DNA from 2 places in the Enterobacter sp. SCRI0065 genome. Region 2 is predicted to be linked to the other one. Evidence: riboswitches for the same ligand, from Rfam matches in the RefSeq annotation. Region 2 holds a riboswitch; the other holds the start of a gene.
What was found. Region 2 has a riboswitch for thiamine pyrophosphate ahead of thiM (hydroxyethylthiazole kinase). Riboswitches for the same ligand answer to the same signal wherever they lie in the genome.
Positions count from the first base shown of each region.

Region 1 (5,182 bases), on a different contig from region 2:
GTGCTGATAAAGCCAGGTTACATCAGTCAGTTTTAACATCACGCCCCGGAAGTTTTTCGATAACGGTAAATAAGGTAAAGCACAGCAGCAAGAGTAACAGGGCCGTGACGGCACCGTCCTGGCTGCGATAAGAGCCAATTTGCTGGTAAAGCCAGTAAGGCAGAGTGCGGAAATCTTCATTCCCAAACAGCGCGACGACGCCGAAATCCCCAATCGACAGCACGCAGGCAAAAGCCAGTGCCTGTGCGAGAGGGCGTTTGAGCGCACGCAGCTCAATCACCTTCAGCCTTTGCCAGCCCTGCATTCCCAGCGACTGACAGAGTAAGGTGTATCGGGCGCTAATGTCGCGCATCGGGTTTTCTAATACCTTGAGCGCGTAAGGGATAGCCATTAGTGCATTGGTGAAAATGACGATGCCATCGGCGTTCTCTGGCAGCCCAACGGTGCTGTTGAACAGTAAAAAGAAACCGGTCGCCAGCACGATGCCGGGCATTGCCAGAATCAGCATACCGCTCAATTCCAGCGCCTGACCGGCGGTGTTTGCACCGCGAGCGTAAAGTTCGCGGCTGCTCCACAGCAACATGGTGGTCAGCAGTACGCACAATAATCCTGCCCCCAGCGCAATGCGCAGAGACGTCCACAACGCTTGCCACAGCACCGGCTGTTGCAGCACGGAAATCAGATTCAGGTTCAGACCATCAACGACCACCGCCAGCAGCGGCGGCAGTAAAAGCAACAGCGCCAGCGCGATCAGGGTGATATCGGACAGGCGACTGCGCAGGCAATCCTGCGGGTCGCGCCAGCCGCTTATCTGATGGCTGCCGACGGCAATGGCTTTGCTTAGACGCTGGCTCAGCAGCACCAGCCCAAGACAGCAGAACATTTGAATCATCGCCAGCAGCGCTGCACGGCCCGGATCGTAGTCGTAGCTAAGCGCCTGATAAATGGCGAGCTCGATGGTCGTGGCCTGCGGGCCGCCGCCGAGCGAAAGCACGGTGGCAAAACTGGCAAAGCAGAGCATGAAGATCAGCGCGGCAACCGGCGGGATTTGACGACGAAGCCACGGCCATTCGACAAAGCGGAAGAACGACCAGCCGCGCATGCCAAGCTGCGCGGCGAGCTGGCGTTGCTCACCGGGTATGTTCTCGAGCGCCTGCAAAAATAATCGTGTGGCCATCGGCATATTGAAAAAGACGTGCGCCAGCAGGATTCCCTGAAGGCCGTAGGGTGAAAACGTCCATTCGATGCCAAAAGCGTTCAGGAGCGCGGCAATCCAACCCTGGCGTCCGTACACGCTGAGGATGCCAAAAACGGCCACCAGCACGGGCAAGATTAGCGTCATTGCACACAGGCGTATCAACGCGTTCCTGCCAGGAAAACGGCGACGATACAGGGCGCGAGCCAGAAAAATGGCGGGCACGACGGAAAGCAGGGCGGAGAGAAACGCCTGCCAGAAAGAGAAACGAACGACGTGCCAAAGATAGCTATCGTGCCAGAGAGCGAGAAAGTCACTCTCCGGTGCGTTTAACCCTAGCGCGAGGAACGCCCCTGCGCTGACCACGACCATTAGCGTGGCAGCAATCAGCCCAGGGATGAGCCAGCCGGGAATTAGCGGCTGACGGCGCGTTGCCATTCACCGATCCATGCTGCGCGTTGGGAAGAGACCTGCTGAGGTGTAAATTCCAGCGTCGTTTGCGGTTTGGTGAGTGAGTCAAAGCCCGCAGGCAGCGTCACGTCGGTGACCGGATACATCCAGTTGCCGGTGGGGATCGCATTCTGGAATGCCGGAGAGATCATAAATTTCAGGAATTTCTCGGCAAGCTCCGGCTGTTTGCTGGCGGCGGTTCGAGCGGCGACTTCAACCTGCAAATAGTGGCCTTCGCTAAAGTTAGCCGCCGCGTAGTTATCTTTTTTCTCTTCGATAATGTGATAGGCCGGAGAGGTGGTGTAGCTCAGTACTAAATCGCTTTCACCTTTCAGAAACAGACCATAGGCCTCACTCCAGCCTTTGGTGACGGTGACGGTTTTCGTCGCCAGTTTTTGCCAGGCTTCTGGAGCGTTGTCGCCGTACACTTTCTGCATCCACAGCAGCAGGCCAAGGCCCGGCGTACTGGTGCGCGGGTCTTGATAAATCACGCGCCATTTCTGATCGCTCTCAACTAACTCTTTCAGGCTTTTTGGTGGGTTTTTGAGCTTGTTTTTGTCATACACAAACGCGAAGTAACCATAGTCGAAAGGCACGAACGTGTCGTTTTTCCAGCCACCCGGCACGGTGGCCGCGTCAGGGGCGATACCGCTCTTTGCAAATAGCTTCGTTTGCGAGGCCGCTTCAAGCAGGTTGTTGTCGAGACCGAGCACCACGTCGGCTTTGCTGTTTTTACCTTCCATACGCAGACGGTTCAGCAGCGATACGCCATCTTCCAGCGCCACGAATTTCAGTTCGCAGCCGCAGTCGGCCTCGAAGGATTTTTTGACCACCGGGCCTGGGCCCCAGTCGGCGGCGAAAGAGTCATAGGTGTAAACCGTCAGTACAGGTTTAGCAAAAGCAGGCAGCGCAAACAGCGCCAGCAGAGGAAGAACTTTTTTTAACACTTTGCACCTCATAGTTGAGTGGCAAAGGATTTTGAGAGACAGCCTCAAATCCCTTCGCCGGCATTATCCGGATCAGGTTCGACGGGTATTATCTCAGCGCACATCATCGATGCCGCACCCCGTTGAGAACGTTTGCATTGTAATGATTTGGTGAATATTACGAAAGGATTATGGTTCTGGTGGCGCAAACCAGGCGGATTTAAAGTCGAACCAGCCTAAAGTGTTCATGCGTAACCCGCGCATGCTGCGCTGTCCCTGAATCATCAACCAGTGGTGAATGAGCGGTACTATCGCCTGCTGTGCCAGAAGCTGCTGACACCAGACGGCCAGGTTCATGTCGCCCGATCGCCACTGCGCAGCGTCCTGTTGCCAGTCGCGGGGAATGCAGTGCTGGATGAGTGGGATCTCATACAGGTGCGAGAACAAGGAGAAGTCTAACGGAAGGGTGAAGTTGGCGCTGTTAAGCCAGATATCACTCACCGCATCGCCACGATGCCACTCGTCGTAATCAACTTCCTGGATCTCCAGCTTGACGTTTTCTGCCGCCAGCAGCTTGCTCATAATTCTGGCGATAAACCGGTGTTCAACATGTTCGCGATAATAGGTCAGGGTGATGGTCTCAAGCCCTGCCGGTTTTTCTCCGCATCCCGGACGGGCATGATGCCAGCGTGGGAGCAGGCCGTATGCCGGGAACCAGTAGGTTTGATGCCGATCTTCTGCCTGATAGATCAGATTAGCGGGTGCCAGAATACGGCTTATCCATTGACGTACTTCATGACTGGCGCCCCGGTGGGTACGGGCATCGAATAGCAGATAATAGCAGCCTTCCTCAAGGCGGCTTTCAACGGCTTTTTCGCCTTCGGTTGGGCCTTCCAGCGTCAGACCGGGGCTAAACTCTTCACTGATCTCGGGCAGGACCCAGACGTTGACTTCATCAATTAGCGCGCGATAGCCAAAATAGTCGTCGAAAGCGCGGATTTTTAGCTGGTTATTATTGTTTCGCGTCACCGCATACGGCCCGGTTCCAATAGGCTGGCTGGCGAAGCTGGACATTGATTGCCACTCGTGCGGCAGAATCATCGACGGGACATAGCCCATGAGCCACGGTAGCCATCTGTCTGGTTCGGCAAGTTCAATATCCAGCGTCCAGGCTGTAGGCGAGTGAATTTTTGCGATATGAGAAAAGAGCGGCAATTCGCGGGCGCGCTGGAGAGAGGCAATGACATCACTCATTTCCAGTTCTCGGCCATGATGAAAATGAATGCCGGGCCGCAGGAAAAATCGCCAGTGCAGCGGCGAAAGCTGTTGCCAGTGGTGCGCAATGTCTGCTTCTAGTTCCCCATTTTCCTCATTTATACGTGTCAGACCGCTAAATATTTGCCGCGCCATATGGGTTTCTGAACGACGCAACGCGCTGCCGGGTAAAAGATTTTTCATCGGGCGATAGTAGAGGACGCGCAGGATATGGCGTCCCTGACGAAAACTTCGCCCAAGATGCGACACCAGCATTTGGCGCACCGCGGCCTTGTCGCCCACCAGTTGTACCAGCTGATCGATTTTATCCTGTTCCAGCAAATCTTCGGCGCGCTGCTGCTGTAAGGCCAGCCCGGTATACAGAAAGGACAGGCGTGAGCGTTTGCCGCGTCCTGCTTCGGCTTCCCAACTGAGCCAGCCCTGCTGCTGCATGGTGTTGAGTAGCGTGCGCATATGACGGCGCGAGCAGCTTAACAGCTCGGCCAGCTCGTTGAGGGTTGTCTCCTGTGACTGGCCCTCGCAGCATTGCCACAGGCGGATAAATTGTTGTTGCAGACGACCAGAAGGCATAAAAGGGGAACTCCTGACAAAAAACCAGCAATTTATTAATCCCTATATTAAGCCAATAATCACTTTCGATGAAGTGAGGAGGCGAATATGAAGAGGTCTACTACGTGTCAATTTTATCAGCGGTACTTTTCAGCGATCAAAGGAGTGTCCTGGCTGGCCCGCCAGCGCCCAGAGGTGCGGCTGAAAATGCTTGAGGAATTGATGCAGTGGGAAGTGACGCAAGTGACCTCTGAACGCTGACTTGCCTCGATCATGTGTGACTGAGTATTGGTGCTTATCACCCGCCAGCAAAATGTTTTTGCTGGCTTTTTTCGTTTATCATTCCATCCAATTTTGACTCTTCTTTGACAAGGAACTGCGCATGCTCTGGCTGATGACAATGGGCCGCCGCCTGAACGGCGTGTATGCCGCTTTTATGCTGGTGGCTTTTATGATGGGCATCGCGGGGGCGTTGCAGGCTCCGACGCTAAGTCTGTTCCTAAGCCGGGAAGTCGGCGCGCAGCCGTTTTGGGTGGGGCTTTTTTACACCGTTAACGCCATTGCCGGGATTTTAGTGAGCTTGTGGCTGGCTAAGCGTTCGGACAGCCAGGGCGACAGGCGTAAGCTCATTTTGTTTTGCTGCGCAATGGCTGTTGGCAACGCGCTGCTGTTCGCCTTTAGCCGTCATTATCTGACACTTATCACCTGTGGTGTGTTGCTGGCATCGCTGGCGAATGCCGCCATGCCGCAGCTCTTTGCGCTGGCGCGTGAGTATGCCGATAGCTCG
Region 1 is NZ_JCBAJB010000004.1:300,005-305,186, forward strand. It holds gene thiQ (thiamine ABC transporter ATP-binding protein ThiQ) at 1-39, opposite strand, end outside; gene thiP (thiamine/thiamine pyrophosphate ABC transporter permease ThiP) at 23-1,633, opposite strand; gene thiB (thiamine ABC transporter substrate binding subunit) at 1,609-2,592, opposite strand; TPP riboswitch at 2,624-2,724, opposite strand; gene sgrR (HTH-type transcriptional regulator SgrR) at 2,761-4,416, opposite strand; gene sgrT (glucose uptake inhibitor SgrT) at 4,504-4,656, shown strand; gene AC6EMZ_RS13950 (sugar efflux transporter) at 4,778-5,182, shown strand, end outside.
Region 1: linked by a shared signal. The riboswitch ahead of thiB (thiamine ABC transporter substrate binding subunit) and the one ahead of thiM (hydroxyethylthiazole kinase) in region 2 are both predicted to bind thiamine pyrophosphate.

Region 2 (5,182 bases):
CGCGGATCTTACGCAGATCGCCCACCAGACCATCCTGCTGGACGGAGTGGCCCTGACGCGCAAAGAACGCGTCACGTGCCAGCATCAGCCCCATCAGGTTGCTCTGGGTTCCACCGCTGGTGAACACGCCGGCGTCGCCAGCCTGATAACCCACGCGGGTACGCAGCCATTCAATCAGTTTGATTTCGATGATGGTTGCAGACGGGCTCTGGTCCCAGGAATCCATACTCTGATTGGTCGCGTTAATCAGCACTTCCGCTGCCTGGCTTACCACCAGGCTTGGGCAGTGCAGGTGCGCCACACATTGAGGATGGTGTACGGACAGACTGTCTTTCAGGAAATACTCAACGGCACGCGCAATCGCGGCCTCGTTGCCGAGGCCTTTCTGACCGAAGCTCAGGGAGATATTCTCGCGCAGTTCCGCGACCGTTTTCCCCTGATACATTTCGGACTGCTGCAGCCACTGCATAACGGCCTGGCTGCTCTGCTCGATTGCCTGCTTGTACGCTTCGATGCTTTGCGCCGAAGACGACAGAATTGGGTTTGAATCAGACATCTTTGTCAACAACTCCGGTTATACCGGGCGAACGCCCGCGGCAAGCAACGCTTGCTCAAATTTATCCAGGAATACTTTCAGCTCTTGCTCGTTAATGAGCAAGGACGGCAGCAGGCGCAACACAACACCATCACGACCACCGCGCTCCAGGATTAAACCTGCTTCGAAGCATTTCTTCTGGATCAGCGCAGACAAGTCGCCATCGCCCGGGAAGCAGCCCATATGGTCAGCGGCTTCGTTCGGTTTAACGATCTCGATACCGATCATCAGGCCCAGACCACGTACGTGGCCGATCACCGGATAACGTTTCTGCAGTTCGGTTAACTGATCTTTCAGCCATTCGCCCTGAGCGGCCACTTTGTCAGCGATGTTCTGATCTTTCAGGATTTTCAGCGTGGTCAGGCCGGTAGCCATCGCCAGCTGGTTGCCACGGAAAGTACCGGTATGGTGGCCTGGAGCCCATGCATCGAACTGCTTTTTGATGCCAAGAACGGCCAACGGCAGACCGCCGCCAACGGCTTTGGACATCACAATGATGTCTGGCTCAATACCCGCGTGTTCAAACGCGAAGAACTTACCGGTACGTGCAAAGCCTGCCTGAACCTCATCGAGGATCAGCAGAATGCCGTGTTCCTGAGTCACTTTGCGGATGCGTTGCAGCCACTCGGCAGGGGCCGGGTTAACGCCGCCTTCACCCTGAACGGCTTCCAGAATCACCGCCGCAGGTTTACGTACGCCGCTTTCCACGTCGTTAATCAGGTTGTCAAAATAATAGGTCAGCGCTTTCACGCCCGCGTCACCGCCGATACCCAGTGGGCAACGGTACTGGTGCGGATACGGCATGAACTGCACTTCCGGCATCATGTTATCGACCGCTTCTTTCGGCGACAGGTTGCCCGTAACGGACAATGCACCGTGGGTCATGCCGTGATAGCCGCCGGAGAAGCTAATAATGCTGCTACGACCGGTCACTTTTTTTGCAAGCTTCAGCGCAGCTTCAACGGCGTCAGCGCCGGATGGGCCGGTAAACTGCAGGCAATATTCTTTGCCCTGACCTGGTAGCAGGGAGAGCAGGTATTCAGAAAACTCGTCTTTCAACGGAGTCGTCAGATCCAGTGTATGTAACGGCAAGCCGCTGGTAATGACATTTTGGATGCTTTTCAGCACATCAGGATGGTTATGGCCAAGCGCGAGGGTGCCAGCGCCTGCAAGACAGTCAAGGTATTCTTTATTATCTGCATCGGTTATCCACACGCCGTCTGCTTTAGTAATCGCTAAAGGCAGTTTGCGAGGATAACTCCTGACGTTCGATTCAAACTCGGCCTGACGGGCCAGATAGGTTTCGTTGCTTTTATGGGCATCTGCGGTGTCAATACGGACTTTATCCGTCATCATATCACTCCCACAACCGGGGCTGCCTTTAGCGCCTCGATTGAATAAATAGTTAAAAGAAAGATGGGTCATGGAAAAATCGGGGCCAATATAGAGCCTTTTGGCACGTGGCTCAATGGTTAATTTGTTTACTGTTTTGTTACAATAAAAATGCGTTGAGTGAAGGGGGGTTAGCCATTGTTTTTGATGTGGTTTTATTAAGGCATGACGGGCGTAAACCTATGTAAAATTATTACGCCAGATAATATTAAGCCCTATGAAGAATAGGGCTGACGATACAATTATTTTTGTACAACCTGCAGCAGGCCGTGATCTCGCCCTTTGGTTTTATTCCAGGAGGCATCCGTAATACCGTTTTCATCAAGCGTAACAGAGAGGATGTAGCCTGCGCCTCTAAGCTCATAGGCATTGGCATTAAAACGTTTAACCGTCGCTTTTTTGCCATTGATTGTCGCGGTAAAGAAGCCGTTGCTCACCGTGGCGTTGATTCCATTCGCAGAGAATGACGCCTCGCGCAAAGGGTCAGCAACATGTGCCGCCTGCGCATGTTGGTCAACATGTTGGTGATGATGTTTAGCATCGTATTGTTTTGCGTATTCATCGGAGCGCTGATAGGCGTTCTGAAGTGCAGCAGCACGACTCACATTTTGGTTATCGTGTTCGACCTTATAACAGGTATCAAGACTCACGCCGGTATTGGTACAGTTAGCGATACGCTGTGATTCCGTTGTGCATCCCGAAAGCGCAATAACAGACGTGGCGGTGATGAATACCATTAATATTTTTTTCATTAACTTACCCTAATTCTATGTGCTTAAACTGACGTTACTCGTCCTGGCAGTTACCCGCCAGACTGATGACCGTATTTTTATATATGACACCAATAAAAACGCCTGTAGCGACAAGTGCAATAGAGACTATTGCCGAAGCGATAATTGTTTTTAACATTGGCTACCATCATTATGATTATAGACAAAGACGTGAGTGATAATTAATGTTCAATTACTCGCCTCTGTACTTTATTACATTCAGCGCGTATCTGTAATAGCTACGCCGGGCTACTATCCCGTAAGGTGAGGCTGATAATCTTGATGTAGATCAGGTTTGACACGAATCGGTAATAAGCCAGGATTAATCCCATCTGCAACATAACGTGTTGTATCTCAATGTCTTACTAAGTGAGTGGGTTTATTTTGAAGAATATATAGTAGGATGGGCGAAATTAATCTTTATATAATCAATGTGTTTTAATGTAGACATTATTTGAAGCCTTTTACGTTAGGTTGAGCGAGGTGATTAATAAACGGTAGCTTGAGGTACTTGCTTTCGTTGCTGGCATCTTCTACGCTAGCTGAAATATTTTGTTTTACACAATGACTCGGGGTGCCCTTCTACGTGAAGGCTGAGAAATACCCGTACCACCTGATCTGGATAATGCCAGCGTAGGGAAGTCAGATGCCTTCCCGGTTATCGCTTCTTCACGCAAGGCAGGAGCGAAACCATGCAGCCTGACCTGCTCGATTTACATGCCTTACATCACTTCCGCACTCGTTCTCCGCTGACCCACTGCATGACTAATGATGTGGTGCAGGCCTTTACAGCCAACGTTTTGCTGGCGCTAGGGGCATCTCCTGCGATGGTCATAGAAGCCGAAGAAGCTGAACAGTTTGCGACATTAGCCGATGCGCTGCTGATTAACGTCGGCACGCTGACTTCTCCTCGTGCGCAATCCATGCGCCGCGCAATCGAAAGTGCGGTGGCCGCTGGTAAGCCCTGGACGCTCGATCCGGTGGCAGTGGGCGCGCTTGCATTTCGATCTCGTTTTTGCCAGCAAATCCTGACGCTTAAACCCACAGCCATTCGCGGTAATGCCTCTGAGATCATGGCGCTTGCAGGAATGAGCGCCGGTGGGCGTGGCGTCGACACGACCGATTCCGCGGCCAGTGCGCTACCCGCAGCGCAGGCGCTGGCACGCCAGACTAACGCCATCATCGTCGTGACGGGCGAAGTGGATTACATCACCGACGGGCAACGCACGCGAACCGTTGCCGGAGGCGATATCCTGATGACGCGGGTCGTGGGAACCGGCTGTGCGCTCTCCGCTGTCGTAGCCGCTGCCTGTTCACTCCCGGGCGATCGACTGGATAACATTGCCGCTGCATGCGGTTTTATGAAGCGAGCGGGCGAGCGTGCTGCGGCGCAAAGCCATGGTCCGGGCAGCTTTGCTTCAGCCTTTATCGACGCGTTATGGAATCTGGAGGCGCAGTCATGAAACGCATTAATGCCTTGACCATCGCTGGTACCGATCCAAGCGGCGGCGCGGGGATTCAAGCGGATCTTAAAACCTTCTCGGCGCTGGGGGCGTATGGCTGTTCGGTGATTACCGCGCTGGTGGCGCAAAACACGCGTGGTGTGCAATCGGTCTATCGCATTGAACCTGATTTTGTGGCGGCACAGCTGGACTCTGTTTTTAGCGATGTGCGCATTGATACCACCAAAATCGGGATGCTGGCAGAAACGGATATCGTTGAAGCGGTGGCAGAGCGTCTTAAACGCTACCGCGTGCAAAACGTGGTTCTGGATACGGTTATGCTGGCCAAAAGTGGCGATCCGCTGCTTTCGCACTCGGCGGTGCAGTCGCTGCGGAAAAAGTTACTACCGCACGTCGCGCTGATCACCCCCAATCTCCCTGAAGCCGCCGCATTGCTTGATACGCCTCCTGCACGTAATGAAGCGGAGATGATAGAGCAGGGCAATGCGCTGCTGGCGCTAGGCTGTGAAGCGGTGCTGATGAAGGGAGGACATCTGGATGATGCAGAAAGTCCGGACTGGCTCTTTACCCGCGAAGGCGCGCAGCGTTTTACAGCTGCGCGTGTAGTAACCAAAAATACCCACGGCACCGGTTGTACGCTCTCCGCTGCCCTGGCAGCCTTGCGCCCGCGCCATGAAAACTGGGCCGATACGGTGCAGGAAGCAAAAGGCTGGCTCTCTGCTGCGCTGGCGAAAGCCGATAGTCTGGAGGTGGGTCACGGTATTGGCCCGGTACACCATTTTCATGCGTGGTGGTAAGGCGCTCAGGTAGTATAATGGATAAGGACTTTCGGCCTGGAAAACAGAGATGGAACAAGCGCATACCCGGTTAATCGCTCAGCTCAGTGAACGCTTCGCAGCGCCAGATAATACCCCGCTGTACCTCAAGTTTGCCGAGACGGTCAAAAATGCCGTCCGCACTGG
Region 2 is NZ_JCBAJB010000002.1:429,426-434,607, forward strand. It holds gene AC6EMZ_RS07860 (pyridoxal phosphate-dependent decarboxylase family protein) at 1-556, opposite strand, end outside; gene AC6EMZ_RS07865 (diaminobutyrate--2-oxoglutarate transaminase) at 575-1,951, opposite strand; gene AC6EMZ_RS07870 (hypothetical protein) at 2,230-2,739, opposite strand; TPP riboswitch at 3,318-3,414, shown strand; gene thiM (hydroxyethylthiazole kinase) at 3,450-4,220, shown strand; gene thiD (bifunctional hydroxymethylpyrimidine kinase/phosphomethylpyrimidine kinase) at 4,217-5,017, shown strand; gene AC6EMZ_RS07885 (GntR family transcriptional regulator) at 5,067-5,182, shown strand, end outside.